3 regions of the Kitasatospora sp. GP30 genome follow, and region 3 is predicted to be linked to each of the others. Evidence: riboswitches for the same ligand, from Rfam matches in the RefSeq annotation. Region 3 holds a riboswitch; each other region holds the start of a gene.
The links. A riboswitch is a leader RNA that binds a small molecule or an ion and turns the genes downstream of it on or off. The one in region 3 is predicted to bind cyclic di-AMP.
Positions count from the first base shown of each region.

Region 1 (9,870 bases), on a different contig from region 3:
AAGCGCGAACGCAAGGACGCGCTGAGGCAGATGACCGAGCGCCGGACCGAGGTGTTCGCCAAGCGGCAGGCGCTCACCGAGAAGCTGATGGGCAGCCGGGACCGGGCGGGCGAGGCAGGCTAGAGCTGCGCGGCGAGATACCCGAGCACCGGACTCTCGTCGCGATCGCCGCTCCGTGCCCACCCTGCCTTCCGCCTGTGGCTGCCCCCTGCCGACGGCCGCCCCGTCGGACCCATGGTCTTGCCGGGCGGCCGTCGCACCGTGCCGTCAGTCGCCCGAGGAACGCTCCGTGGACCCGCAAGTCGCCGTTGATCGACACCTGGCCGTCGTCGGTGTGAATGAGCCAGGCGTCCTCGTTGAACTGCTTGTAGTCATGCCACCCGGCGGCGTGGTCGCCGTCGCGGGACCTCTCACGGATCTCCACGAGGACCAGGCCCTCACCCTCGGAAACAGGGATGTTCTCCAGTTTCAGGACCATGCATCCGTGCCCGGGCAGCGTCCACGTGCCCTTTACGGGCGCCTTCGCCCGGAAGCGGCGGAGCCACGTGTGCCAGCTGAAGTCCAGGCCCGGCAGCCGGGACCCACGTTTCCGCAGAGCCGGCCCGAACCGACCCCTGTGTGGCCGGAAGCACGGCCAGACAGGCAGCGGGACACCGCGCCGGCGCTCGGGCGCAGCAGGCCGGCGTTGCAGCGCGCGCCGGGCGCTCCGGCTCAACGCGCTGCCGGCGGGCGTCCACCTGGTCCGCTCCGGCGGGGGCGGCCCTAGTTGCCGGTCCGCTGCTGCGGGAGGTGCAGGTAGGCGGCCCGGCCGGTGTCCCGGGCGCGGGCGACGGCCTCGACCAGGGCGAGTCGGGCCGGGGTGAGCTCGGTGCGCCACTCGGTGAGTGGGCGGACGGCGAACTCGGTGTGCTCGGCCGGGTCGAGGGCGAGGCCGGCCAACTGCTCGGCCGTGAGGGTGCCGCCGTCGAAGACCACCCCGACCTTGAACGGCCACTCGCCCGCGGCCGCCACGAAGAGCAGGGCGAGCAGCGGCGGGGCAGGCTGGGCCGGCAGCAGCAGACCGGTCTCCTCGCGGACCTCCCGGCGGGCGCTGTCCCACGGGTCGCTGCCGAACTCCAGGTTGCCCCCGGCGAATTGCCACACGTCCGGGTCGTAGACGGACTTCAGCAGCAGCGGGTGGCCGTCGCCGTCGGTGAAGTGCACGGCGGCGAACACGATGCCGTGCGGGAGGGTACGCAGATGGTCGGCGAGCGGCAGTTGGGCCATCGCGGATCCTTTCGGCGGTGGTCTGTGCTCAGTCCTCGGAGTGGTCGCCGTCCAGGTAGACCCAGGCGCCGTCGTGGCGGACGAAGCGGCTGTTCTCGTGCAGACTGCCGGACCGGCCGCGTTCGCGGAAGTGGGCGCGGAACTCCACTGTGCCGGCGGTGTGGAACGGGCCGCCCTCGGTGCTGCCCAGGATCTCCAGCCGCTCCCAGCTGAGCCCGGGGTCGAGGTCGAGCTCGGCCGGGCGGGTGTCGGGGTGCCAACTGCGGAGCAGATAGGCGATGTCCCGGACCGCGAAGGCGCTGTAGCGCGAGCGCATCAGCTGCTCGGCGGTGGCGGCCTGGGCGAGGCCGCGGTGCAGCTTGCCGCAGCAGTCGGCGTAGGCGGCGGGCAGACCGCAGGGGCAGGTGGTGGGCTGAGCGGCTGGCTTCGCGGCGGTGCGTCGGGACATGACTCCATTGTGACGGGCCGTGGGGAGTGCACTCGCACGGCCCACGGCCCACGGCCCGTCAGATGATCAGAACAAGGTGATCAGAACAAGGTGATCAGAGGAAGCCGATCAGGGGAACTGGAGGTGCTGGCCCGGGAGGATCAGGTTCGGGTTGGCACCGACCACGTCGGCGTTGTGCTGGTAGAACTGCTGCCAGCCGTCCAGGTGGTGGGTGGAGGCGATCTCCGAGAGGCAGTCGCCGGGCTGCACCGTGTAGCCGCCGGCGGCGGGCTGCGCGGTCGTGGGCGTGCCGGGCGCCTGGGTGCCGGGCGGCACGGGCTGCGGCGTGCCGGTCTGCTGCGGGGGCGCGGCGGGCACAGCGGGCGCCGGTACGGCGGCGGACGGCCCGGTGGGCGCCGCGGCGGTGCTGGGGGCTGCCGGGGCGGGGGTGCCGGCCTGGGCCGGGGTGCTGGGGGCGGCGCCGGCCGTCGGGGCGCCCGCAGTGGCAGGGGTGCTCGGGGCTGCCGGGGCGCTCGGGACGGCGTTGCCGGGTGCGCCGGGCGCCGGGGTGGCCGGGCTCGCGGGCGCTGCGGGGTTCGTCCACGCGGGCGGGGCCGCCGAAGTACCAGGTGCGGCAGGTGCGCCGGGCAGGCCGGGAAGACCGGGCGCGGCCGGGGATGTCGGGGCGCCTGGCGTGCCCGGCGTGGCGGGCGTGCTCGGGGCAGCGCTCGGCGCGCTCGCCGGGGGAGTCGTCGGAGCACCCGGCGCGCTGGGCGTACCGGGAGCGCTGGGCGTACCGGGCGTACCGGGCGCGCCAGGCCCGCCCTGCGAGTTGCCCGGCGTCGTCAGACCGGCCGTGACCGCGCACTGCCCCCAGGTGCCCGGCCCCTGGTCCTCGAACAGCGCCTCGGCCACCTCGATCTGCTGCTGGCTGGTGGCGTGCGAGGGCTCAGCGCCGTACTCGTCGCCGCCGTAGTGGTCCCACTGGCGCTGGGTGAGGTGGAGGCCGCCGTAGTAGCCGTTGCCGGTGTCCATGGTCCAGTTGCTGCCGGTCTCGCACTGGGCGACGGCGTCCCAGGTGCTGGCCGGGGCGGCGTGCGCGCCGGTGGCGGCGAGCAGCGGCAGCGCCAGCCCCGCGCCCGCCACGGTGGCCGCCGCGACGGCCCGTTCGGTCTGGGTCGGGCGGCGATGGCGGCCAGGGCCGGTGAAGACCATGGGTCTGTTTCCTCTCCGCACGCCTGCGAGGTGAGCTGTCGGGTTCGGGCCGGGAGGTTGGCCCGGCCGCCTGACCGGACGGATCCGGTGGGCGGCTTCACCCCTAGCCGCGCGGGACGGCACTGAACCTGGGTCCCCCGCTCCTGCCCTGACGTGGTGTGGTGGTCAGGATCCCGGGCGCGGTGGGCAGGACTAGGCGTGCCGCGCATGGGTGCCGGCAGATGCCAGCTGGCAGGCAGACTAGACGGATCATCATGGTGGTAACAACCCCGCATCGTGGACATCACACGCTCATCACGTGGAGTCTTGGTCATGCTGTGCAGGATGTACTGGGACGGCGGAGGTCGCGTGGATCGTTGATGCCCGAGGTCGACCCGCTGGTTGCTGTCCGGTTCGTGTCGAGTCTGTGTCGAGTTCATGTCTAGGAGCGGAGGAGAGGTCTGATGGCCGACGAAGCCAGGATGCGTGAGCTGTTCGCATCGGGGAAGCGTGGTGTGCTGGTCACCATCAAGCGGGACGGGCGCCCGCAGTTGTCCAATATCTTCTATGTCTACGATCCGGAGCGGGACTTGATCCGGGTCTCGGTCACCGCGGATCGCGCCAAGGCCAAGAACGCGGCCCGTGACCCGCGCGTCAGCCTCCATGTGACCAGCCCGGACTTCTTCACCTGGGCGGTCGCGGAAGGCACGGCCGAGCTGACGCCGGTCGCCCAGGCGCCGGATGACGACACGGTGGCGCAGCTGGTCGACTACTACCGGGCCGGCAGCGGTGAGCACCCCGACTGGGCGGAGTACCGCGCCGCGATGGTCGAGGAGCGCCGCCGGCTGCTGACGCTGCGGGTCGAGCGGCTCTACGGGCAGACGCCCTGACGCTGACGGACCGGGGTGCCGCCGACCGCCCCCGGCGCGGACGGCGGCACCCCGGCGCGCGGCCCTGGGAGCCGAGCACCTCGTGCCCGAGTGCCACGTGCCCGAGTGCCTCGTGCCCCCAGGGCTCAGCCGAGCGCCTCGTGCGCCCCCGCCCTCAGCCCAGCGCCTCGCGGCTGAGGGCGAGCGTGGTCTCGATCGCCTTCACATAACCCGCGTGCATCCGGTCCGCCGCGGCGTCCTCATCGGAGCCGCCGCCGAGGTCCAGCTCGGCCCGGAAAGTGAGCAGCAGCTCACCGTCGGCGCCTTCCTCGATGTCGTTGTGGATCACCCAGCGGGCCTGCTCGTCGTCGCGGTAGAAGCTGACCCGGGTCATGGGCTCGAAGACCACCGTCTCGCGCACCCGCTCGCCGTGGAAGACCACCTCGCGGACCAGGCCGTTCGCCGTCCGCTCCAGCACCCGGCACTCGTCCATCGCGGCCACGAACGGCACGGCGTTCTCCGCCTTGCGGACCAGGCCGGCCCAGATCGCCGCTCGGTCCAACGCGATCCGGTCGCCGCGCTGCGGGTCGTTGGCTCGCACACTCGCACTGATGGCGCGCATGACTGGCTCCCCCTTCGTCTGCCGGAGTCCGGCTTGTGGCCCCTCGCGGCCAATTGCTTGTACGGCCATTGCTTGTACGGCCATTGCTTGTACGGCCAAGTAAATCCCCAAGCCTCTGCGTTGGCAAGGGGAGTAGCAAGGATTCACATCAGGCGATTGGGCGTACAATCATCAAGTGCCTGCCATACGAGACACCACAAGTCATGCGATCGCCCGGGTCTCCCGCCTGCATCGCGCCGCGGCCGAGCGCTTGCTGCGCCGCTCCGGTCTGCATGCCGGGCAGGAGCTGCTGATGATGCTGCTCTGGGATCGCGGGCCGCTGCCGCAGGGCGAGTTGATCGAGCAGCTGGGCCTGGACGCCTCCACGGTGACCAGGATGGTGCAGCGACTGGAGCAGTCCGGCTTCGTGCGCCGCAGTCGCAGCGCGACCGATCGCCGCGCCGTCATCGTGGCACCGACGGCGGCGGCGCAGGCGTTGTGCGAGCAGGTCGGCGAGATCTGGGGCGAGCTGGAGGAGTTGACCCTGGGGGGCCTCTCGGCGGCCGAACAGGCGGAGCTGGCACGATTGTTGAGCCTGGTGGAGCGCAATCTGACGTGACGTCAACTCATCGCTGGCGCACCGCCGTCGGCGTCCGCCCGAGGCGGCGGGCGTCGCGGCGGGCCCGGCCCGGGGTGGCGCCGACGCCCACCACCCGGTCGTCGCGCACCGCCAGCCAGCAGTCCTCGGGCAGGCCGGGCGCGCCGGTGGCACGCAGCGCCGCCTCGGCCGGGTTGACCGGCGGCGGGGCGGGCTCGCGGGCGCCGGACCGCCACTCGGCCCAGCTGCGCTCCCGCCCGCAGCGCTGCCGCCAGTACAGCTGCTGCGCCACGATCAGCGGGCCGAGCGCGGCGAGCAGCGGAAAGCCGGTGGTCAGGACGTGGGTTGCGAAGAGCGCGCTGACCGCGCTGACCACGGCCAGCCCCACCGCGGCGGCCAGCAGTGCGGCCCGGCGGCCGTACGCCTTGGCGGCGGCGAGGGGGAAGAGCACCAGGAGCAGCAGGTCTCCCAGGCCCAGCGAGACCGGCAACGCGCCGCGGGTGAGAGCCAGTTGCGGGGCGAACGGCTGCCCCTGCACCTCGGCGGCGAACCGCAGGGTGACCGAGGTGAGCGTGGTGGCCACCAGGTCGTAGACCGCCAACACGGCCGCGAGCGCGGCGACATGGGCGGCCCGCATGCCGCTCTGCACCCACAGGTTGGCCACCCCGACGACCGCGATCAGCAGCAGCGCGTCGGTGGCGGCGAGCACCCCGGTGGGGGAGGCGTGCAGGGCGAGGGTGGTGCCGACCGCGGCGGCGGCCGGCAGCCAGGCCCAGCGGCCGCCGAGCACCGGGGCGAGGGTGAACTGCACGGCGGTGCCCAGCACCACGCCGAAGACCGTCACCACCACGGGAGTCGGCAGCGCGAGATCCAGCAGCGGAGCCAGCACCACGCCGACGCAGACCACGGCGACGTCCCCGGCCGTGTAGACGCCGACGGGCGGTCGGGGGATCCGGATCCGGGCCAGATAGCCCAGGGCGAGGGCGATCGCGACGGCGGTGACGCCGCTGAGCGCGGCCAGGGCGGTGGTGTTCATGAGCGGCCGGCCAGGCGGGTCGGGCGGCTCGGCGACGGGCCGAGGTCCGCGAAGCCGTGCTCGCGCAGATCGGCGCGGAGCGGGACGGTGGGCGGCATGGCCTCGCGGTCGTCGTACAGCCGGATCGCGGCCAGCGGCAGGCCGGCGGCGGTGGCGCCGTCCTCCAGGCGCCCGAGCAGGGCGGCCGACGGCAGCCGGCGGACCAGCACGTGCAGCACCGCGCCGCCGGGATCGTCGGTCAGTGCGTATCTGGTGGGCAGTGGCACGTCGGGTTCGGCCTCCAGCAGGTCGAGCAGGTCCCGGGTGGGCAGGACGGCACTGAGCGGGCCACTCCAGCGGCCGACGACGTCCGAGGTGGCCGGCAGCTCGGCCAGCTCGCAGTCGGGCCCCTCGGCGGGCAGCCGGACCAGGTCGCCGGTGGCGTAGCGCAGCAGCAGGGTGCACTCCCGGTACGGAACGTACGGCGTGTGCACCACCATGCCGACGGCGCCGGGCGCGGTCGGCTCCCAGCTCTGCGGATCCAGCACCTCCAGGTGGCCGAACTCGGTGCCGTGGTGCAGATGCCCCTGCGAGCACGGGGCCGCGCCGGCGGGCACCAGCTCGGTCATCAGATAGGAATTGGCCACCTGGCCGCCCAGGGTGGCGGCGGCCCGCTCCCGCAGCGGCGTGGAGAGCACTTCGCCGCCGATGCTGATCCGCCGCAGTCCGAAGTCCTCACTGCGCCAGCCGCCGCGCTCGGCCTGGGCCACCAGGGCGGCCAAGTAGGAGGCGGAGGTGGTGAGATGGGTGATCTGCGGGGCCTTGCCGGGCAGGCCGAGCGGGGTGGCCAGCCGGTCGAGGGCGGACTCCGGGTCGATGGTGCCCAGTTGGACGAAGCCGGCGCCGATCCGGGTGACCGACTCCTCGGAGTTCAGCAGGGCCAGGGTGGCGCGCGAGCAGCCCGCGTAGGCCACGGTGTGCTCGGGCCGCAGACCGAGTCCGATGGCTGCCGAGATGGTGCTCAGGGCGGTGAGCAGTTCCAACTCGGTGCGGGAGAACCAGACTCCGGTGGGGGCGCCGGTAGTCCCGGTGGTGAGTGCCAGCAGCGCGGGCCGGGCCGCGGTGGAGACGAAGGCGGCGGGCAGCGACCGGAGCGCGCGCTTGGGCGTCACCGGCACCTGGGACCAGCCGGCCAGGTCGAGGGCGTCCGGGTTGAGCCCCAACTGGTCGAAGACCTGCCGGTAGTAGGCGGTGTGCCGGACCGCGGCCCGGGCGGTGGCCCGCAGACTGCGGGTGGTGATGGTGCGGCGCACCGCCGGGTCGACGGCCGCCCGCTGGCCGGGCAGCAGCGCGGTGTCGTCGCCCGGTTCGCCGAACTCGGCGAGGGTGGCGAGCAGTTCGCGGGCGATCCGGTCGAGGTCCCGCGGTCGGATCGGACCGTTTCGCAACACGGCGGCGGCGTACCGCAGTTGACTCAGTGCGCTGGCGAACACGGTGTCCTCTCCACAGAGCTGCTCTTCGCCTCCGGGTGCGGGGTGGCCTGGGCCGGGCGGGGGACCCGGTCCAGGCCGGTCCGAGCGGTCGGGCCGGTGCCCTGCGGTGGCGCGCGGCCCGACCAGGCCTGGCACGGCGACCTGGTCAGGTCATGTGCAGGAACATCGCGGCGCTGAGGGTGCTCAGGGCGTACTTCAGGTAGTGCTTGACCACGGCGGTCTCCTTCCCTGTGGTGAGCGGGCTCCCTGCGGTGTACGGGCGGCCGGCCACGGCCCAGCGGGCCGCGGACGGCGTGGCCTGGCAGGAACGAGCAGGACGAGCCTGGCACGGGCGGCCCGATCAAAGCAACGGATGTGGACGGAAAACTGACTCATATTTATCTCAGCACATGCCGCTGAGCCGGACGACTGACAGTCGCCGCCCCTGAGCGGCGCGCACCCCTCACCCGACGGGTGATCTGCGGCAGCGTCTGATCCGATCTGTCGTCAGTCGGGGAGGAAGCCATGGCGTCATCCATGCCCGGAGCGGTCCAACGGACCGGCGGGCGCCACGCCCTGCGCCGCGAGGTCGGGATGATCGGCCTGCTCTGGGCCTCGGTCGGAGCGATCATCGGATCCGGCTGGCTGTTCGGCGCCGAGAAGGCGGTCCGGGCAGCCGGGCCCGCTTCCCTGATCTCCTGGGGCGTCGGAACGGTCGCCATCGTGCTGCTCGCCCTGGTGCACGCCGAGCTCGGCGGCCTGTTCCCGGTGGCCGGCGGCACCGCCCGCTATCCGCACTACGCCTTCGGCGGCTTCGCCGGCATGAGCTTCGGCTGGTTCACCTGGCTGCAGTCCGCCGCCACCGCCCCCATCGAGGTCCAGGCGATGATCGGCTATGCCCAGCACTGGACTTGGGCCGACGGTCTGCTCAAGAAGAGCAACCAGACCCTCACCGCCTCCGGCTTCGTGGTCGCCGCCGCGCTGCTCGCCATCTTCGTCGCGATCAACTTCCTCGGCGTCAAATGGCTGGCCAACACGAACAGCGCGGCCACCTACTGGAAGGTCGCCGTCCCGGTGCTGACCATCCTGGTCTTCGCCAGCGCCGAGTTCCACAGCGCCAACTTCCACAGCCACGGCTTCGCGCCCTACGGCGCACGCGGTGTGCTCAGCGCGATCAGCGGCAGCGGTGTGATCTTCGCGCTGCTCGGCTTCGAGCAGGCGATCCAGTGGGCCGGGGAGTCCAGCAACCCGCGACGCGACATCCCGCGTGCCGTGATCGGCTCGGTGCTGATCGGCTCGGTCGTCTACATCATGCTCCAGGTGGTCTTCATCGGATCGCTGCCCGCCGCCACCTTCGCCGGCGGCTGGGCCAACCTCGACTACAAGGGCATCAGCGGCCCGTTCGCCGGGCTGGCCGCCCTGATCGGACTCGGCTGGATGGCCACCATCCTCTACATCGACGCGGTCATCTCGCCCGCCGGCACCGGCCTGGTCTACATCACCTCCAGCTCCCGGATCAGCTACGGCCTCAGCCGCAACGGCTATGCCCCGCAGACGCTCCAGGCCACCGACCGGCGCGCGGTGCCGTGGCTCGGCCTGGTGGTCGCCTGGGTCGCCGGCGTGCTGTGCTTCCTGCCGTTCCCCAGCTGGCAGCGGCTGGTCGGCTTCATCACCTCCGCCGTGGTGCTGATGTATGCGGGCGCGCCGCTCGCCTTCGGCGTCCTGCGCCGGCGCTTCCCCGACCTGGAGCGCTCCTACCACCTGCCGGCCGGCGAGATCATCTCGCCGATCGCCTTCGTGATCGCCGGCCTGGTCATCTACTGGTCCGGCTGGGACACCCTGTGGCGGCTGGGTGCCTCGATCCTGATCGGCTATCTGCTGCTCGGCGGCTACGCGGCCTGGGCCCGTGCCAAACACCTGCCGGGGGCGCCGCGGATGGACTTCCGGGCCGGCCAGTGGCTCCCCGTCTACCTGGTGGGGATGGGCCTGATGTCCTGGCAGGGCCAGTTCGGCAAGGGGGCCACCGGCCGCATTCCGCTCTGGTGGGACATCGCCCTGATCTCCGGCTTCTCCCTGGTCATCTACTACTGGGCGCTGGCCGTCGCACTGCCCGCGGAGGAGATCGAGCGCAACTTCCTCGACGTCGAGGTGCTCGACGCGGGCGGCCACTGACCTCAGGGTGGTCACTGAGCGTCACGATCAGTCGTGAAGTTGAGCCCGGCTCGGAGCGCCGCTGTGCCGCCGACCACGCCCCGGTCCAGGATGGAGGACAGGGCAGTCCCGGGAGAGGTGACGATTTGGACGACTCCCGCTTCCCGTTCCTCGACGGCGTGGCAGGGGTGCTGGTCGACGGCAGCGGCCTGGTGCTGGACTGCACCGCCGCCGCCGAACAGCTCCTCGTGGTGCCGGTGCGCGCACTGCGCGGCCG
Region 1 is NZ_JARZAH010000018.1:12,607-22,476, reverse strand. It holds gene def (peptide deformylase) at 1-123, shown strand, start outside; gene P3T35_RS23305 (NUDIX hydrolase) at 763-1,266, opposite strand; gene P3T35_RS23300 (YchJ family metal-binding protein) at 1,295-1,714, opposite strand; gene P3T35_RS23295 (transglycosylase family protein) at 1,823-2,908, opposite strand; cyclic di-AMP (ydaO/yuaA leader) riboswitch at 2,915-3,077, opposite strand; gene P3T35_RS23290 (PPOX class F420-dependent oxidoreductase) at 3,352-3,777, shown strand; gene P3T35_RS23285 (SRPBCC family protein) at 3,932-4,378, opposite strand; gene P3T35_RS23280 (MarR family transcriptional regulator) at 4,554-4,976, shown strand; gene P3T35_RS23275 (hypothetical protein) at 4,984-5,991, opposite strand; gene P3T35_RS23270 (AMP-binding protein) at 5,988-7,463, opposite strand; gene P3T35_RS23265 (hypothetical protein) at 7,609-7,734, opposite strand; gene P3T35_RS23260 (APC family permease) at 7,968-9,614, shown strand; gene P3T35_RS23255 (SpoIIE family protein phosphatase) at 9,740-9,870, shown strand, end outside.
Region 1: it holds a riboswitch for cyclic di-AMP, as region 3 does, so the genes downstream of both, P3T35_RS23295 (transglycosylase family protein) here and P3T35_RS39730 (glycoside hydrolase family 16 protein) in region 3, are expected to answer to the same signal.

Region 2 (9,870 bases), on a different contig from region 3:
CGGGGGTCCGGTCGATGCTGGTCTTGATGAGCACAATGGCTGTGATCACGGCGTGGCTCCTGGTTGGGGGATGGGGTCAGGGTATCGGGCCCGGCGGCCCAGGGCCCAGAGGGCCAGGAACCCGCCGGCGAACCCGATCACATGTGCCAGGTAGGCGACCCCGGGCTCGCCCTGGCGCGCCGACCACCACTGCATGGCGAACCAGAGGCCCAGTACCAGCCAGGCCGGAAACCGCAGCGGCAGGAAGAACAGCACCGGCACCAGCGCGGTCACCCGGGCCTTCGGATAGAGCCGCAGGTACCCGCCCAGCACCCCGGCGATCGCCCCCGAGGCGCCGACCAGCGGCCGCAGCGCCTGCGCCCCCGAGTGCGCGGTGACCGCGTAGCCGTAGGTCGCCAGCAGTCCGGCGGCCAGGTAGAAGAGGAGGAACCTGGCCCGCCCGAGCCGCTGCTCCACCGCCGGGCCGAAGACGAAGAGGAAGAGCATGTTGCCCAGCAGGTGCAGCCAGCCGCCGTGCACGAAGAGCGCGCTGACCGCGGAGACCGCGGGCAGCTTGTCCGGGGTGGGCTGCGGTGGGCAGCCCGGCAGCACCGGTGCCAGCCGGGTCAGCTGGGCGGGCGTCAGCGGACGGTCGGTCAGCAGCTCCGCCGGGATGGCACCCCAGCGCTGCTGGTAGCGCTGGGCCGCGCAGGCCCGGGCGGCGGGCTGGGTGCCGTAGGCCGGGTTGACCCCGCTCGGCCCGGCCAGGAAGACCAGGCAGTTCACCGCGATCAGCACGTAGCAGACCAGCGGCACCGGCTGCGCTCGGGTCGGGAGCATGAGCCGATCCATTCCGCGCCGCACCAGTGGTGACACCCCGGTGTACGGCGAGCGGGTGAGCCGTCCAGCAGGTGGACGGTCCGCTGTCCGGCGGCCGGCGCCGGCAGCTCAGGCCCTAGGCTTGGGGCCCTGGCCGGAACCCGCTCCGGACCAGCGATCGAGAGGACCCCCATGCCTGTCCCCGTGCCCACGGCCGAGACCCGCTGGCGCTGCACGCTCTGCGGCAATCTGACCCGATTCGACGTGACCAAGTCCTCCCGGGTCGTCGAGTTCGTCCACCTCGACCTGGCCGGCGAGCCGCAGGTGGAGGAGCGCGAGGTGCTCACCGAGACCCTGGAGTCGGTGCGCTGCCGCTGGTGCAACGCGGTCGACCAGGTGGAGCTGGTGCCCCGGCCGGACGCCGCCGAGGAAGCCTGACACCCTGGACCCGCGAGGGTGCCGTGTCGTGCGTGGTGTTCGTGGCATGCCGCACACGAGACAATTGCACCGAGCGGTGTGTCAGGAGACCAGGGATCGGAGCCGAGGACGCGATGGACGCAGCGAGTCAGGCCGCCGAGCCCGAGGGGCCCCAGCCCGCCGGCGGTGAGCCGCTGCCGGCCGACGTCCCCAGCGAGGCCGGGGCCGGGCCGGCCGAGCAACTGGACCGCCCGCTCCCCGAGGGCGTGCGCCGCCGGGTGGTGGGGCTGGCCGCCGACGCGCTCGGCGGGCTGCCGCTCACCGAACTGCCGGCCACCCTGCGCCCGTACGCCAAGTTCACCGCCGCCCGCCGCGCCCGGTACGCCGGCACCGCGGTGGCCGCGGCGCTGGAGGCGGACCCGGTGTTCCGGACCCGGATAGCGGACCGCCTGCGGGCCGGCCAGCCGGACCTGGTGGCGGCCCTGGAGGCCGGCCAGGTGCCGGGCGCCGCCGAGCCGCTGGACGTGGCCGCCGCCGCCTACCTGCTGCGCACCCGCGGCTGGACCCGCCTGGTGGCCGAGGCCGGCGAGCAGGCGGAGCGGGCCGAGGTGGCCGACGCGGCCGCCGAGGCCGCCCGGCTGCTGGAGAAGCTCCAGGAGGAGCTGGCCGCGACCAAGGCGCTGGCCCGGGCCGACCTGGAGCGCCAGCGCGCCGAGGGGGAGGGGGTGCGCCGGGAGCTGGAGGCGCTGCGCAAGAAGGTGCGCAGTCTGGAGAGCGACACCCGCCGGGCCCAGGCGGAGAGCCGCAAGCTGCAGGGCGAGCTGGACAGCGCCAAGGCGGTGGCCGCCACCGAGCGGACCGGCCTGGAGAGCGAGAACCGCCGGCTGCGCCACCGGGTGGCCGAGCTGGAGAGCACCCTGGAGTCCGGCCGCCGGTCGGCCCGGGAGGGGCGCAGCGTGGCCGACATGCGACTGCGGCTGCTGCTGGACACGGTGCTGCAGTCGGCTCAGGGGTTGCAGCGCGAGCTGGCGCTCCCGGTCACCCAGCTGCATCCGGCCGACCTGGTGGACGCGGTGGTGCCGGGCACCGCCTCGCCGCACGATGTGGCCCGGCGCGGGCTGGCCGAGGACGATCCGGCGCTGCTGGACCAGCTGCTGGCGATTCCTCAGGTCCACCTGGTGGTGGACGGCTACAACGTGACCAAAACCGGCTACCCGACGCTGCCGCTGGAGCAGCAGCGGCTGCGGCTGCTCGGCGGCCTGGCGATGCTGGCGCAGCGCACCCAGGCCGAGGTGACCTGCGTCTTCGACGGGCAGGACCTGGACGTGCCGGTGATCATGGCGCCGCCGCGCGGGGTGCGGGTGCGGTTCAGCCGGACCGGGCAGACCGCGGACGAGCTGATCCGCCAGCTGGTCCGGGCCGAGCCGCAGGGCCGTCCGGTAGTGGTGGTCTCGGCCGACCGCGAGGTGGCCGACGGCGTGCGGAAGGCCGGCGCGCGCCCCGTCTCGTCGGTCCTGCTGCTCAACCGCTTGGCGCGCAGCTGAGCCGCTGTGCGCCTACCGCCGGTTCGACCGTCGCCAGTCGAGCGCCGGTGAAGGCCCGGTAAAGGCCGTTCGACCGAAGGTGGTTCGCGGCCGGGGGAGTAGCGCAGGGTTCTGATGTTCAGTAGGGTCCGGCGTCAAACCTATTTTTCCGGCCACTCACCCGATCAGGTAGGCGGTCGGCAGAAGAAGGAGCGGTCCAGTGGCGTCCCACCGCCGTCCCAAGCAGCCGAGTCGTGCGCGGGTCTACGTGTTCACCGCCGCTGCGGCGACGGCGGTCGCCCTCTCCGCGCAGCCCGGCGCCTGGGCCGACCCCAAGCCGTCGGTGGACGACGTCAAGACGCAGATCGACGGGCTGAACCAGCAGGTCGAGGCGGCGTCCGAGAAGTACGACGGGGCCAACGAGCGCGCCACCCAGCTGCGCCAGCAGGCCACCCAGCTGCAGGACCAGGTGGCCCGCACCCAGCAGCAGGTGACGGACCTGGAGTCCGGCCTGGCGGCGGTGGCCGGCGACCAGTACCGCAGCGGCGGGATCGACCCCGCGGTCCAGGTGATGCTCAACTCCAACCCGCAGACCTACCTGGACCAGACGGCCAGCATGCAGATGGCCACCACCTCCGAGACCGACGCGCTGAAGTCGCTCATGGACCAGCAGCGCAAGCTGGACCAGGAGAAGAAGGAAGCCGCCGACACGCTGGCCGAGCTGGACCGCTCGACCCAGGAGCTGAACGCGGCCAAGACCGATGTGCAGGGCAAGTTGGCGGCGGCGCAGCAGCTGCTGGCCTCGCTGAGCGCGGCCGACCGGGCGGCGGTCACCGCCGGCGACCACGCCTCGCGCAGCGACGTCCGCACGCCGATCGGCCTGCCGCAGGCCGGCGGTTACGCGGGCAGCGCGGTGCAGCAGGCGCTGACCCGGCTGGGCGACTACTACGTCTGGGGCGCCACCGGCCCGACCACCTTCGACTGCTCGGGCCTGATGGAGTGGTCCTACGCGCAGGCCGGCGTCTCGCTGCCGCGCACCTCGCAGGAGCAGGCCACGGTCGGCACCGCCGTGCCCAGCCTGGCCGACGCGCAGCCCGGCGACCTGGTGATCTACGGTGCCGACGCGCACCACGTCGGGATGTACATCGGCAACGGCAAGGTGGTGCACGCCCCGCACACCGGTGACGTGGTGCGGATCGCCGACGCTGCCTCGATCGGCCCGATCAAGACCATCCGCCGGGTCTGATCCGACCCGCTGACTCCCCGTCGATCCGTCTGGCCGGCCCTCCTGCTGAGGGTCGGTCAGCGCGGGTCCGGGCCCGCGTGGTCCGTGCTGTGAGCTGGGACACCTGTTCGTCTGCGTCTTGGTCACCACTGGGTGATGCGCTTATCACGGACAGTCAAAGTTCGTAAGTAATTCCGACAAGGATTTGAACACATCACGGACCTGTTACTAGGGTCGGCTCCAGACCGATGCGATGGCGATCACCCGACCCGGGTGGCAGCGGAGGTCCCGCCGAGTTCGGAAAGCAGCCCGGGCAGTTGACGGCCCGAGGGGAGTCCCTGCGGGGGTGCTGTGGACCGGAGCCGGGGAACCACATGTTCCTCCGGGGTGAATCGGCGCCAGGTCGGCCCGCGGGCCGGTGAGGCGTCGTAGGGCATGCTTCCGGCCCGAACCCGTCAGCTCACCCGGTAGGCGGCCCGAGGAAGAAGGATTCGTGGCGTCCCACCGTCGTCCCAAGCCCGTCGGCCGAACTCGCGCGTCGATCCTGACCGCTGCTGCGGCGACCGCCGTCGCCCTGTCCACCCAGACCAGCGCGCACGCCGACCCGGCGCCGACGCTGGACCAGGTGAAGACCCAGGTCGACGACCTCAACCAGAAGGCCGAGGCGGCCAACCAGGCCTACATGACGGCCCAGTCCAAGCAGCAGACGCTGCAGAAGCAGGTCAGCGACCTGCAGGACCAGGTGGCCCGGCAGCAGGACCAGGTGACCAACCTGCAGAACGGCCTGGCCGGTGTGGCCGCCGACCAGTACGCCAACGACGGGATATCCCCGACGGTTCAGCTGATGCTGAACGCGAATCCGGACAGCTTCCTCAATCAGGCCGGCTCGATCAACCAGCTGAACACCAGCCAGGGTGAGACGCTGAAGGAGCTCCAGCAGGAGCAGCGCAAGCTCGACCAGGACAAGGCCGACGCGAGCGGCAAGCTGGCCGAGCTGGACTCCACCACCGCCCAGCTGAAGTCCGCCAAGGATGACGCCCAGGCCAAGCTGAAGGCCGCCCAGGACCTGCTCAACTCGCTGACCGAGCAGCAGAAGCAGGCCATCGCCGCGCAGGAGGCCCAGGCCGCCGCCGCTGCCAAGGCCGCCGCCGCCAAGGCCCAGGACCAGGCGAGCCAGCAGGACGCCGCCTCCCGCGGCAGCTCCCGCACCGACCTGAGCAGCATCCCGGCCGGCTCGCACGCGCAGGCCGCGATCGCCGCCGCCGAGTCCGCGCTGGGCTCGCCGTACGTCTACGGTGCCGCCGGTCCGTCCTCGTTCGACTGCTCGGGCCTGATGCAGTGGGCCTACGCGAAGGCCGGCGTCTCGCTGCCGCGCACCTCCGAGGAGCAGGCCACGATCGGCACCAACGTGGGCACGGACATCGCCAACGCGCAGCCCGGCGACCTGATCATCTACTTCGCCGACGAGCACCACGTCGGCATGTACGTGGGTGGCGGGCAGATCATCCACGCCCCGCACACCGGCGCGGTCGTGCACTACGAGAACGCCACGGTGATGCCGATCGCGGCCATCATCCGCGTCTGACGCGTCCCTGACGGTTCGTCAGGAAAGAGCCCGGTCCCCGCTTCGGGGGCCGGGCTCTTTCGGCTGAATGTCCGATTCTTGGTCAAATATTCGTATCGGCGGGGGTTTGGACTCGTCCGTCCCGACTCGCTAACGTCGGCGCGGATCTGTTCCGCCGCCGATTGGAGTCGTCAGCCCATGACGATGCCGCAACGCCCGGTGCTCCCGGGCCGCACTCCCCAGCAGGGCGCCGAGCGTCGGCTCTCCCGAGTGCTGGCGGTCACCGCCGCCGCGACCACGGCGCTGGCGATAGCGGCGGGCGGCGCGGCGCAGGCGGCGCCCGGCGGCCCCGGACCGGACCGGGCCGGCGTCAAGGCGCAGGTCGACCAGCTCTACACGGAGGCCGAGCAGGCGTCGGAGCGCTCCACCGCCGCCGAGGACGATGCCAAGCGGCTGCAGCGCGAAGCGACCGAGCTGCAGACGGCGGTGGCCCGGGACCAGGAGGCGGTCACCGAGACCCGCACCGCGCTCGCCGAGATCGCCGCCGCCCAGTACCGCTCCGGCGGGATGGACCCGGCCGTGCAGCTGATGCTCTCCGGCGACCCGACCCGCTACCTGGCCGAGGCCCGCAGCCTCGGTCAGGCGGGTGAGCAGCGGGCCGACTCGCTGCGCACGCTCCAGCAGCAGCAGCGCGCCCTGGACCAGCGCCGCGCCGAGGCGACCGCCCGGCTGGCCCAGCTGGAGGCGGTCCGCAGCACGCTGGCGCAGAGCAGGCAGCAGCTGCAGGACCGGCTGAAGAGCGCCCAGGCCCTGCTCGGCACCCTGACCGCCGACGACCGGGCGCAGCTGGCCGCACAGGACGAGCGGGAGGCCGAGCAGCGCGCCACCCGCGGCACCGACCGGCTCGACCTGGGCAGTGCGCCGCCCTCCTCGGACCGCGCCGGCATCGCGCTGGCCGCCGCGCTGGGCAAGCTCGGGTCGCCCTACGTCTACGGAGCCACCGGGCCCGATGCCTTCGACTGCTCCGGTCTGATGTACTGGGCCTGGCGGCAGGCCGGAGTGACCCTGCCGCGCACCTCCCAGGCGCAGGCGTTCGGGGGGCGGCGGATCAGCCTGGCCGAGGCGCAACCGGGAGACTTGGTGATCTTCTTCAAGGACATGCACCACGTCGGCATGTACGTCGGCGGTGGCACGGTGATCCATGCCCCGCACCCCGGAGCCCAGGTGCGGTACGAGAGTGTCTCGGCGATGCCGGTCGCGGCGGTGGTGCGGGTCTGAGCGCCGTCGAGAGGCTGCCGCTGAAGAGCGCGGCACACCCCGGCGCGGCCAGTGGCACCGGGGTGTCGCGGCGTACCGCGCTGCTGCTGGTGGCGGGGGCGCTCACCCAGCTCTCGCTGCCGGCGACCGCCGCGCCGGGCACCGACCGGCGGTCGACGGACGGCCGGCTCGCCGCCGACCGGCTGACCGCGCTGCTCGCCCGCCGCGCCGACCGGCTGCGGACCGGCGAGCTGGCCGCGCTGCCGCTGGCCGAGCTCGACTACCGGCCGGTCGGCTGGGACGCCGGCACGGTCACCGCCGAGCTGCGGTACCGGCTGCTCGGCTACGACGACTACCCCGCGGTGCTGCAGCGCCGGCTCACCCTGGCCGGCGCGGCGGTGACGGGAGAGGGCGTGGCCCCGGACGCGGCCGCGGCGCCCTGGGACCTGGGCGCGCCCGACCCGGTGCGCGGGGCGCACTGCCTGGTGCTCGGCCCCGCCGGGCCGGCCGAGCTCGGCGCGCTGGCGGCGATCGGCGACCGCGCGGTGCCGGCCGTCAGCGCCGTCTGGGGGACTGGCTGGGCGCAGCGGCTGGTGCTGCAACTGCCCGGCAGCGAGCCGCAGTTCGCCCGGCTGCTGGGGGTCGACCCGGGCTCCTACCAGGACATAGCCGCGGTGACCAGCGCGGCGGCCGGTGCGCCGCTGCACACCCCCGCCGACCGGGTGATGGTCAATCCGGACGCCTTCCGGCAGCTCAGTGAGGTCGGCAAGCAGGTGGTGATCACCCATGAGACCACCCATGTGGCGACCCGCGGCGACACCCACCCCTGGACCCCGCTCTGGCTCTCCGAGGGGGTGGCGGACTGGACCGCCTACCTGACCACCGGCCGCACCGCCCGGCAGATCGCGCCCGAGCTGACCCAGGACGTGGCGGCCGGCAAGCTGCCCACCGCGCTGCCCGCGGACAGCGACTTCACGGCCGGCGCCCAGGGCATAGCGCAGGCCTATGAGCTCGCCTGGCTGGCCTGCGACCTGATCGCCCGGCGGCACGGCCGACCGGCGCTGGTCGACCTCTACCGCGCGGTGGGCGCGGCCGGGCCGGGCGCGGTGCGGGACCAGCGGCTCGACCAGGTGTTCCAGCGGCAACTGGGCTACGGGCTGGCGCAGTTCACCCGTGACTGGATCGGCGAGGTGGAGCGGCAGCTGTCGCCGCAGGCCTGAGGTGGCCCCGGCGGTCAGTCGTCCAGCAGGCTCTGCTCGTAGGCGATGCCCGGGCGCACCGGGTAGGAGGACTGCTCGGGGCCGGGAAGCACCGAGGTGACCGCGGTCGGCTCGGGCCGATCGCCCCGGGTGCTGAGCCAGAGGCGGCGGCAGGAGACCACGGTGGCGGCGACCAGCAGCAGGTTGCGCGCGGTGATGGTGGCCACGCCCAGCGGGTGGCTGTTCACCGTGTCGCCGAAGTTCAGCGGGAACTCCAGGGTGGTCAGCAGCGTGGTGATCAGGATCATGACGGCCACCGGGCGCTGGCTGGTGCCGCGCACGGTCAGGCAGACCGCGGCCAGGCCGACCAGCCACACCATGTACTGCGGGCTGATCACCCGGCTGGTCGCGGTGAAGATCAGCAGCGCGGCCAGCGCGGCGTCGTAGGTGGTGGCCGCCTGCCAGCGGCGGGCCCGCAGCCGCCAGTAGAGCAGCCAGCCGAAGCCGACCGCGGTGCCGGCCAGCGCGACCTTGGAGATGACGCTGACCCAGGGGCCGAGCATCTCCACCGAGCCGTAGTTCATCTGCACCTGGCCGTGCCAGGCGCCGAACAGCCGCGCGAAGTGGATCGGCAGCGCGCCCACCGACTCCACCTCGATGCCGCGGTTGGCCTGGAAGGTGAGGAACTGGAAGGCACCGTTCATGCCGGCGGCGAGCAGGAAGGCCAGCGAGGAGAGTGCGGCCAGTGCGCCGGTCCAGGAGCGGGTGGTGCGGCGCCCGCGCGGGGTGCCGGCCAGGGCGACCAGCGGCCAGAGCTTGAGCAGGCCGCCGAGGCCCAGCAGCATGCCGCCGAGCACCGGGCGGCGCAGCAGCACCAGCAGGCCGATCACCGCGATGGCGGTCACCAGGATGTCGTAGCGGTTGTAGACGGTGGGGCCGAGCAGCGGCACGCCGACCACCCACATCCACCCGCCGGCCAGGCTGCGGCCGCGGCGGGCGCCGGAGCGGACCAGCAGCACCATGGCCGCCGCGTCGAAGATGCCGCAGCACACCCAGAACGAGACCAGGTACGACCACGGCAGCAGGCCCGGCAGCAGTATCACCAGGGCGGCGCCCGGCGGGTACTGCCAGGTCACGTCGTCCATCGGGAAGGTGCCGGTCTGCAGCACCTCGTACCAGGCGTGGTAGATCAACGTGATGTCGGTGCTCACGTCCAGGCCGATCTTGATCACGCCGGTGATCATCAGTACGACCAGGGTCCTGCTGACCACCCAGCCGGCGCTCACGGCCCACAGTGCGCCCCGGGCCGGGGTCGTCGAGCTGATGGCGGTGGCGCCTTCGGCGGGCGGAGCGGTCAGTGCGACGGTGCTACTGCCAACGCTGCCGGCCCGATCGTCCGGGCCGTCCTCCGCCAACACCACTGAGCTCCCTCATTCATCTCGCCATACGTCCGCGCCGGACCAGACCGACGCTGACTGGTCGTACGTCTGTCCGTACGCCTGTCGCCCTGCCTGTCTTCTGCATCTGTCTACCGGTTAGGACTGGCCCGGCAGGAAAACGGTTGCGGCCTGCACGTCCGTTCCCGCCGCGACGGCATGGTGACCTATCGTACGGACCGGTGGGGGAGAACCGTGCACCCCCCGACCGTGCGAGGCGTGGCCAGTATGCCGAAAACCCTCATCGTCACCAACGACTTTCCCCCGCGCCCAGGCGGAATCCAGCGCTTTGTCCACAGCATGGCGGTGCGCCAGCCGGCCGATGAGATTGTGGTGTATGCCTCATCATGGCGCGGCTCGGGCGACGCTCCCGATCGGGTGACCCGGCGGTTTGACGCGGAGCAGCCCTTTCAGGTGATCCGGGACCGGGCCACCATGCTGCTGCCGACCC
Region 2 is NZ_JARZAH010000002.1:465,211-475,080, forward strand. It holds gene P3T35_RS05435 (Lrp/AsnC ligand binding domain-containing protein) at 1-49, opposite strand, end outside; gene P3T35_RS05440 (rhomboid family intramembrane serine protease) at 46-819, opposite strand; gene P3T35_RS05445 (hypothetical protein) at 991-1,236, shown strand; gene P3T35_RS05450 (NYN domain-containing protein) at 1,350-2,759, shown strand; gene P3T35_RS05455 (NlpC/P60 family protein) at 2,959-3,984, shown strand; cyclic di-AMP (ydaO/yuaA leader) riboswitch at 4,301-4,453, shown strand; gene P3T35_RS05460 (NlpC/P60 family protein) at 4,457-5,548, shown strand; gene P3T35_RS05465 (C40 family peptidase) at 5,726-6,805, shown strand; gene P3T35_RS05470 (hypothetical protein) at 6,868-8,004, shown strand; gene P3T35_RS05475 (glycosyltransferase 87 family protein) at 8,019-9,401, opposite strand; gene P3T35_RS05480 (glycosyltransferase family 4 protein) at 9,648-9,870, shown strand, end outside.
Region 2: it holds a riboswitch for cyclic di-AMP, as region 3 does, so the genes downstream of both, P3T35_RS05460 (NlpC/P60 family protein) here and P3T35_RS39730 (glycoside hydrolase family 16 protein) in region 3, are expected to answer to the same signal.

Region 3 (9,870 bases):
GCCGGCTCGATCGCCGTGCTCAGTACCGCCTGGTCGGCGAGGGCGGCCTCCAGCTCGGCCGGAATCCCGCCGGTGACGATGTCCAGCAGCGTGGGGCCGAACTCCGTTCCGCGCACCTTGTTGATCAGGCTCAGCAGGACGATCCCGCCGGGGACGGCGATTCCGACGTCCTCACCGTGGTCGGTCCGAAGGCTGCAAAGTCGCACCAGGGCCTCACTTTCGTGTGTCGTTCGACAGAATTCACGCGTTCGTACGGGAAACGGCTTTTCGGCTTCGTATTCGGCGGGCCGGCGGAGTGCCCGAACCCCACGCGGTGGCGGGAGAAATGCCCCGACACCGGGCCGGGCGGCCATGCTTCGTGGCGGAAAATACCGGGGCACGACGGCGCCGTTCGCCCGTCGGCGATCTCGATCCTGCCATCGCCGCTCGACCGGCGGAAGCCCCTCCAGGTGGTCCTGCCGGTTTTCTGACGCGCTGTCACCTCTGCTGCCTGCAAGGACGGTTGAACCGGCATAACCGGCAGTTCCGGGCGCCCCGCTGCCGCCTGGCGGCACGGCGGGGCGGGAACTCACCTCAGCCGCGCTGCGTTCGACCTGTCGGCTGGCACAATTGGGGCTTTCGTCGGCTCGGGCAAGGCGATATGGTCGCTTGGTTGATCGGTCAACCGATTGTCCGGACGCGCGCGGCCGTCGGGCGCACCCCGTCGGCCGTATCCGAATGGCAGTCGGGACAATCCGGCTGACGCGGACTCAGGGGGAGAAGGTGTCCTGCATGGACGTTCGGAGCAGATCAGCGGCGTGTCCGGCTACGCGTCGCCCCGTCGCACCCAGGCACAACCGGTCCGGCCGGGCCTTTTCCCGGCACTGTCAGCCCCAGCGCTCGGCAATTCCAAGAACCTGCACCCCCGGGAACCGCCTCGGGGGCGCACGGCTGGGCACAGAGATGCACCTCCGTGCGAGAACGCTTGATTTGACGCCGGCAGCAAGCTTATTTCAGGGGAATAGGCAGTGAACTCGGGGATAACGTTAGAGGACTTCGGATTTCAGCTCCGCAAGTACCGCAAGCGCATCGGACTCAGCCAGACCGCGCTCTCCGGACTGTCCACCGTGAGCGTACGGGCGGTCCGCAACCTGGAGCAGGGCCAGGTGCTGATCCCGCGCCGGGACACCGTGCGGCTACTGGCGGACGCACTGCGGCTGACCGCCCAGGAGCGGGTCGCCTTCGAGAAGGCAGCCGGCAGCGAGGCCGGCGACGCGTTGTTCGACACGCTCACCATGCCACCTACCGCGGTGGCCCGGCCACTGCACGGGCGGCACGGGGAGTTGCAGGCGCTACTACGGCATGTGGTCGACGGCCACCAGCGGATCACCGCCATCACCGGCTTCGCGGGCGTCGGCAAGACCAGGCTGGCCCTGGCCCTCGCCGCAGAGTTGCAGTCGGTGCGGGACGTGCCGACGCTCTGGGTCCCGCTGCGGCGGGACACCGGCGGTCAGGGCGCCGAGGCGCGCAGCCCGGCCGACGGGCCCTACGGCTCACTGTCCGGCTGGGCGGCCGGGCTGGTCGACGGCGGCGACGGGACGGTCAACCGGCTGGCCCGGCTGATCGGCGACCGGCTGGCGCTGCTGGTGCTCGACGGCAACGATGCCGGCCAGGTGGCTCGGAGCACGATGTGGCACCTGCTCGCCGAATGCCCCAATCTGCGCATCCTGGAGACGGCTCGCAGCCCCCAGGGCGCCCCGGAGGACCACTACCTCCCGCTCGGCCCGCTGGCCACACCACCGCCCGGCGCAAACCCGGCCGGGACGGCGTCCGCCCCGGCGATGACCTTGCTGCTCGACCTGCTCGCCGAACTCCAGCCCGGCTTCCGCGCCGACGAGGCCGAGCTGCCGATCCTCGCCGAGCTCTGCCGCCGACTCGACGGCCTGCCACGCGCCCTGGAGGCCGCCGCCGCCTGGCTGACCATCGTCTCCGCCGACCGCCTGGTGGTGATGGCGCGCGACGAGCCCCAGCTGATCGCCGACCGCCCCGGCGAGAGCGGCGACGCACTGGCGACCATCCGCGAGTCGGTCACCGGCCAGCCCGCGGACAGTCTCGACCTGCTCCTCCACCTGGCCGACTACGCCGAGCCGTGGACCGTGGAGCGGATCGTCACCCGGATCGGCGTCCCCTGGAAGCAGGCCGCCAGCGCGGTGCACGCCTTCCTTCAGTGCGGACTGATCGTGAAGGTCTCCCCAGGATCCGGCGCCCTGGTGCAGTTCACCGTCCTCAACCTGGTCCGCGCCTTCCTCCAGACCGCCCGGCCGGCGGCCGCGGGCTAGGCGTACGAAGGTCCACCGGTTCGTGCAGCCGGCCGACGGCCCGCACGGCTCGCACGGATCGCACGGTCTGCCGGGGAGTGGTCGCCCCGGCGGACCGTGCGGCCTGGTGGCTCAGTCGAGCAGGGCGTAGCCCGGCAGGGTCAGGAAGTCGACGAACTCCTCAGCGAGCGCGACCTGTTCGAAGAGTTCGCGGGTTTCGGTCCAACGGCCGGCTGCGAAGGCCTCGTTGCCCGACTCGGCGCGGATGGTGTCCAGTTCCTCGGAGATCAGCCGCCGGGTGAGGTCGGCGGTGACCTTCTCGCCGGTGTCGGCGAGCACCACGCCGTTGCGGATCCACTGCCAGATCTGCGAGCGGGAGATCTCGGCGGTGGCGGCGTCCTCCATCATGCCGAAGATGGCGACCGCGCCCAGCCCGCCGAGCCAGGCCTCGCAGTACCGCAGGCCGACGGCGACGGCGTTGCGCAGTCCGGCCGCGGTGCAGGATCCGCCGGAGCCGGCGATGTCCAGCAACTGCTCGGCGGTGACCGGCTGTTCGGTGCCCGGGTGGTCCTTCTGGTGGGGCCGCTCCCCCAGCACCGCGTCAAAGCCGGCGCGGGCCACCGGCACCAGATCGGGGTGGGCCACCCAGGAGCCGTCGAAGCCGCCGGCCGCCTCGCGGTCCTTGTCGGCCTTGACCTTCTCCAGCGCCGCCGCGTTGACCTCCGGGTCCTTGCGGGACGGGATGAACGCGGCCATGCCGCCGATCGCGTGGGCGCCGCGCCGGTGGCAGGTGCGCACCAGCAGGCGGGTGTAGGCGGCCATGAACGGCGAGGTCATGCCCACGGTGTTGCGGTCCGGCAGGATGAAGTGCTCGCCGGCGTCGCGGAAGTTCTTGACGATCGAGAACAGGTAGTCCCACCGGCCGGCGTTCAACCCGGCGGCGTGGTCGCGCAGTTCGTAGAGGATCTCGTCCATCTCGAAGGCGGCCGTGATGGTCTCGATCAGCACGGTGGCCCGGATGGTGCCGTGCGGGATGCCGAGTTCGCGCTGGGCGTGGGTGAAGACGTCGTCCCAGAGCCGGGCCTCCAGGCGGCTCTCGGTCTTCGGCAGGTAGAAGTACGGCCCGGAGTTGGGGTCGGTCTCGCCCTTGGCCAGCAGCCGCCGGGCGTTGTGGAAGAAGTAGAGGCCGAAGTCGAAGAGGGCGCCGGACACCGGGGTGCCGTCGACCAGCAGGTGGCGCTCGTCCAGGTGCCAGCCGCGCGGCCGGACCACCACGGTGGCCAACTGGTCGGCGGGCAACAGCTTGTACTCCTTGCCCTGCGGGGAGGTGAAGTCGATCCGGCCCTCGAAGGCGTCGATCAGGTTGAGCTGACCGGAGACCAGGGCCTCCCAGGTCGGCGAGGTGGCGTCCTCGAAGTCGGCGAGCCAGACCTTGGCGCCGGAGTTGAGGGCGTTGATCACCATCTTGCGGTCGGTCGGGCCGGTGATCTCCACCCGGCGGTCCTGGAGCGCCCGCGGCACCGGGGCCACCGTCCAGTCTCCGGCCCGGATGTCGGCGGTCTCGGGGAGGAAGTCGAGGGAGCCGGTCCGGGCGATCTCGGCCCGGCGCTGCCGGCGCCCGGCCAGCAGCTCCTGCCGGCGTGGTTCGAAGGCCCGATGGAGGCCGGCGATGAAGGCGCGGGCCTCCTCGGTGAGCACCTCCTCCGCGCGGGGGACCCGTGGGCCGGCGACAGTGACGACCGGAGCCTGGTCGATAGCCATGGCAGGACACTCCTTGAACGGCGATTCTGTAAGGTGGAGACTAGTTTCCGCGATACAGAATTTCAACGGTTTGTTGACGGATCGCCAGACTCCCCCAGCCCAGATCCCCGAGAGTTGAGGACTCAAGCCGTGCCCAGCAGCTCAGCACCCGACCGCGCCGGCGGCGGCGTCCAGTCCGTCGAGCGCGCCTTCCAGCTGCTGGAGGCGCTCGCCGACACCGGCGGCATCGCCACCCTGAGCGAACTCTCCAACAGCTCCGGACTGCCGATGCCGACCATCCACCGCCTGGTACGTACCCTCGCGCAGCAGGGGTATGTCCGGCAGGACAGCGCGCGCCGCTACACCCTGGGCCCGCGGCTGATCCGGCTCGGCGAGACCGCGGGCCGGCTGCTCGGCAGCTGGGCCCGGCCGTATCTGGCCGAGCTCATGGAGGCCACCGGCGAGACCGCCAACCTGGCCGTGCTGGAAGGCGGCGAGGTGGTCTACGTCGGACAGGTGCAGTCGCGCCGATCAATGCGGATGTTCACCGAGGTCGGCCGCCGGGTGCAGCCGCACTGCACCGGGGTGGGCAAGGCGCTGCTCGCCCAGCTGCCCGAGACGGAGGCCCGCACCGTGCTCGGCAGCCAACCGCTGCCCGCGCACACCGAGTTCACCGTCACCGACCGGGACGAGCTGTTCGCGCAGCTGGCCCAGGCCCGCGAGGTCGGCTATGTGATCGACGACCAGGAGCAGGAGATCGGGGTGCGCTGCATCGCGGTGGCGGTGCCGGGCGCGCCGACTCCGACGGCGCTGTCGGTGTCCGGTCCGGAGGCCAGGATCCGGGCGCTGGAGGAGCAGAGCGGGGGCGAGCCACTGGTCAGCGTGATGCAGGGAATCGCCGAACGCCTCGGCAGCGTGCTCGCGCCCTGACGCTTCGAATAGTCGTGGTGGCCTAGAGTGACGCCATGCGCTCGCTGCTCGTGCCCCTGCTCAGCGCCGCCGTGCTGGCCGGCCACCCCGCCGATCTCATGGTGGTGCCGCTCGACCCGGATCCGGCCCCGCCCGGCGGCACCACCACGGTTCGCGCCCTCCTGGCCAACAACGGGCCCGATGTAGCCGGGAAGTTCACCGTGACGGTCCGGCTGCCCGCCCGGACCCATGCCGTCGGGCCGTACTTCCCGACCGACTGCACCCCCGACCTCCTTGGCACCGTGGTCCGTTGCAGCTTCCCGGCCGGGCTCGGGGCGCTGCGGTCGGCGACCGCGCTGGTGCCGATCCGGATTTCCGACGGCGCGTCAGGAACCCTCACCGGCGGGCGGGTTGAGGTGCAGAGCGCGAACGACCCGGACCACTCGAACGACACGGGGTCGTTCGTGGTCCGGGTCGTCCGGTAACCGGCCGGCGTCAGCGGTAGACGCGCACGTAGTCGGCCGCCATGGTGATCGGGGTCGAAGTCGACGGCGCGGGGTGGTACTTGCCCGCACTGACGGACAGGTCCAGGATCAGGCTGGCCGACCAGTTCTGGCCGACGCCCTTGCCGTCGGAGAAGACCTTGACGCCGTTGACGTACCAGTCGACCGAGTTGGCGCCGTAGTAGGTGCCGACGGTCACCCACGCGCCCGGCTTGATCGCGTTGGCGTCCCTGAACCCCATGTAGGCGGTGTTGACGTGGTTGGTCAGCTCCAGCACGTTCGGGTTGTCGGGGTGGTACTCGAAGGAGTCGATCTCACCGTGGCTGGTCCCCAGCGCGGTGTTGCCGTTCTCCCAGGTCCAGAACGACGCCCAGGCGCCCTGCTGGGTCGGCAGCTGCACCCGGGTCTCGGCGTAGTCGCCGGTGTGCACCTGGAAGTTCTGCGGGGACTTCTGGGTGGTGAGCAGACCGGTGTTCCAGGCCTTGTCGCCGTTCTCCAGGACCTTGGTGCTGGGCGTGGCGGTGAAGGTGGCGTCGCCGTTGGCGATGGTGACCGCGGACGGGTCGAGCCAGTCGAGCTTGTTGTCGTTGGGGTTGTGGGTGCCGTAGTGGTAGGCGCCGCTGGTGGTGTCGTTCCAGCGGTTGGTGTCCACGCTGCTGCCGTTGAACTCGTCCGACCAGGCCAGCGACTTGCCGGCGATCGGCGAGGCCGGGGCCGAGGGGGACGGAGGCGTGGACGGGACGGGAGTGGGGGCCGGGGTGGGCGTGGAGCCGGGCGCCGGGGCCGGCGCGGGCTTGGGCGCCGGGGCCGGGGCCGGGGTCGGCGCGGGCTTGGGCGCCGGGGTCGGCGTCGGCTTGGGTGCGGGAGTCGGGGCCGGCGCGGGCTTGGGCGCCGGGGTCGGCGCCGGGGCGGTCTTGGCAACGGTGAGCTGCTTGCTCGCCAGGTTGTGCCAGGCACCGGCCTGGTCCTGGTAGTAGCCGAAGACGGTGTAGCTGCCGATCGGGAAGCTGCGGGCGCCGGTGGTCATCGAGACCCCGCCCGGGCAGAGCTGCACATTGCTGTGCGAGCCGGGGAAGTCGAGGTTGTGGCCGGCCGCGTCGCGCACGCCGACGCCGAGCTTCTTCACGGTGAAGCAGGAGCTGGAGTGCACGGTCAGGTCGGCGGTGACGTTGGCGTTGGTGGCGGCGCTGGTCGGGGTCAGGCGGTCCTGGGTGACGGTCGGCGCGGCGGCAGGGCTGGCCCAGGCGTTGACCTGGCCGACCATCGGCACGGCGAGCAGACCCAGGGCGCCGGCGACGATGCCGAGGCGGGCTGGGGTGGCGGCAGGGATCACGGCAGTTCCTCGTGCGACGCCTGCGGAGTTAGCTGTCGGGTTCGGGCCGCACTGTGCCCGGCCGTCGCTCGCGGGAGCGGACGGCCTCACCCCTAGCCGCGGCGCACCCCGCACACCACTTGGGCGTGCGAGCAGAGTCGCGGCACTACTGGGTCCCCCGCTCCTGCCCATGGCGATGCTGTGGTCACCGCCGTCGGGCAGGCAGGACTCGGCGTCCCGACGATGGATCCGCCGGAGTCGGCGAACGCGTGCAGGCTAGGCAGATGATGTGATCATTAACAATGTTTAAGAAGTGTCGCAAGGGTCACACCGACCCCTGCCGCCCCCGTCGGCGACGCCCACAAGTAGCCTGCGCAGCAGGCAAGTTACGTGGACATGAAGTCTTGCGCGACACCTTCCCAGGAAGCTCCCAGGACTCCAGACTGCTGCACATGCAGACTCTTCTACGCGCGTTGAAGTCGCGTACCGCGTCCGTGCTGACCGTCGGCCTGCTCACCCTGGCCCCCACCGTTCTCGTCGCCACCGACGCCCACGCCGATGTGAGCGGCAACATCTGCCAGAGCGCCCTCCCCCAGCAGGCCGACGACACTCTGAACGAGATCGCCAACGGCGGCCCGTTCCCGTACTCCCAGGACGGCGTGGTCTTCCAGAACCGCGAGGGCGTCCTGCCGGCCCAGTCCTACGGCTACTACCACGAGTACACCGTGGTCACCCCGGGCATCTCCACCCGCGGTGCCCGCAGAATCATCACCGGCGAGGGTGACCAGGAGGACTACTACACCTCCGACCACTACTCCACGTTCTACCTGATCGACTTCACCTGCTGATCACCTGCTGACCGGGCTACGGCACGGTCCAGCCCCTCCCGAGGCGGTTCGGGAGGGGCTGGACCGCTCGTACGGCCACCTGCTCGCGGTGTACACCCGGTCCCCCTGGCTCCGGCTACCTGCTCGCGGCGTACACACGGTTCACCGGACTCTCGGCGGCGAGCCTCCAGTGATGCAGCCCGGCGTCGTCGGCGAGGTGCCGCATGACATCCTCACCGGCGTGGTTGCCCAGTGCCGTCGGCCCCTGCTGGGCCAGCGCCGAGGGCAGGCAGACCGCGACGGAGGCAGCGGTCAGCGCCCGGCCGATCGGATTGGCGTTGGCCGTGACGTCCGCGGAGGCGTTGGGCTCGACGATCATGCAGCTCCCGCCGTCGGCCAGGACCTGCTCGGCGTGGCGCAGAGCCGCGCCCGGGTCGCCCATGTCGTGCAGGCAGTCGAAGAAGGTGATCAGGTCATATCCGCTGCCTGGGAAGTCCTGGGCCGTAGCCACCTGGAAGTCGACCCGTTCAGCGAGGCGCTGCTCGGCGGCGATCGCCCGCGCCGCCTCGATCGACGGCTGGTGGAAGTCGAAGCCGTGGAACCGCGACCGGGGATAGGCGCGCGCCATCAGCAGCGTCGAGTAGCCGTAGCCGCAGCCCACGTCGGCCACCCGGCCGCCGTTCCGCAGCTTCCGCTCGGTGCCGTTCATCGCCGGGATCCACTCCGGCACCAGTGCGCCCGCGTAACCGGGACGGAAGAACTTGGCGGTACCGGAGAACAGCGCGCTGCTGTGCTGCTCCCAACCGACCCCGCTCCCGGTGCGGAACGCCTCCAGCAGCGAGTCCTCGGTCGCGTACAGCGCCTGCAGGAGCGTGAAGAATCCGCCGGCATAGGTCGGGACCTCCGGGTAGGCGAGCACTGCGGCGTGCGCGTCCGGGAGCAGGTAGGTGTCGTTCGCCGCGTCGTACTCCACGTACTCCCCGGCCACCTGGGCGGCCAGCCACTCGCGCACGTAGCGCTCCTGGAGACCGGTCAGCTCCGCCAGCCGGGCGCTGGTCATCGGACCGGCGCCGGCCATCGCGGTGTAGAGCCCGAGCCGGTCGCCAAGCGCGGTGCAGAGCCCTGCGACGGCCGCCCCGGCATCCGTGACGACCCGCACCAGGAACTCCATCGCCTGGTCCTCCTCGGCGGAATTCATCGCGCCGCCCCTGGCGTCCTCGGCCACTGTGACCACCTCCTCGGCGCACCTCCAGTCCAGCAGACCCGTACCGCCCCGGCCATACGGAAGCTCCCGCAGGACTCCGGTAGGACTCCTGTAGGCGGCGGGGGCGGCTCGACGGATGTCCAGGCATGGACGAACGCATGTCCAGGCATGGACGTGTGTTCACGTGTGCCCGTGTTCAGGCATGCCTGTCCGGGTTCAGGTGTGCTGGAGCACCAGCTCGTCCTTGAGCGTCGCGCGGATCTGGTCGCGCAGCTCCTTGCTTTCCTGGTGTCCGTGCACCGAGACCGCGTGCTCGGCGGCGGCACGGACCACCTCTTCCTCCTCGCCGGTGATGCACAGCGTGCAGTTGCTCTCGCTGGGGAACTCTCGACAGTCGGCGACCTTGCGCATGGTGGACCTCCCGACCCGGCACGCCGCCGCACCCACCGGAGGGCCACCGGCTGGCCGGACGGCCGACGGGCCGCGGCACGCGCGTGTCGCGTCACCATTCTCCCTCCGCAGCGCCATTCCGATAGCGTGGGAGGAGTCCCACAACCGCGACTTTTTCCGACCGGAGAACTCCCCCGCCATGAGCGAGACCGCTGCCCTGCCCGCCTTCGCCGGGCGGACGTACCTCTTCCAGGTCGACAACGGAGCCGTCTTCCGCAACGCCTACTCGGCCGACGGCAAGCGACTGCACTGGGAGGGGCTGGGCGAGTCGGCCGGCCAGTGGGAGGACGTCGAGCTGAAGGTCGCCGAGGTCGCGCCGCAGATCTACTTCGTGAGCTGGACCGAGCAGACCGGGATCACGGTCAGCCATGTGATGGACCTGGGCGCGCTGACGGTGCGGGTGTTCTGGACCTTCGAGGGCGAGGGCGGCCGGGTCGGCGAACTGCACACCGGCACGCTGGAACCGGTCATCTGACTGACCGGGTCTTCCGACTGACCGTCAGCCCGGCTTGGCCAGGTGCTCGGAGAGCCAGCTGAGCGCCGTTGGCTCCAGGCGGGTCCAGGTCTCGAAGTTGTGCCCGCCGTGGTCGACGGTGCTGACCGAGACCGCCATCGGCGGCCGCACGGC
Region 3 is NZ_JARZAH010000076.1:1,571-11,440, reverse strand. It holds gene P3T35_RS39755 (fumarylacetoacetate hydrolase family protein) at 1-206, opposite strand, end outside; gene P3T35_RS39750 (helix-turn-helix domain-containing protein) at 1,008-2,318, shown strand; gene aceB (malate synthase A) at 2,430-4,058, opposite strand; gene P3T35_RS39740 (IclR family transcriptional regulator) at 4,188-4,967, shown strand; gene P3T35_RS39735 (hypothetical protein) at 5,003-5,431, shown strand; gene P3T35_RS39730 (glycoside hydrolase family 16 protein) at 5,442-6,782, opposite strand; cyclic di-AMP (ydaO/yuaA leader) riboswitch at 6,785-6,918, opposite strand; gene P3T35_RS39725 (ribonuclease) at 7,214-7,609, shown strand; gene P3T35_RS39720 (class I SAM-dependent methyltransferase) at 7,725-8,786, opposite strand; gene P3T35_RS39715 (DUF1059 domain-containing protein) at 9,009-9,203, opposite strand; gene P3T35_RS39710 (phenolic acid decarboxylase) at 9,382-9,717, shown strand; gene P3T35_RS39705 (alpha/beta hydrolase-fold protein) at 9,742-9,870, opposite strand, start outside.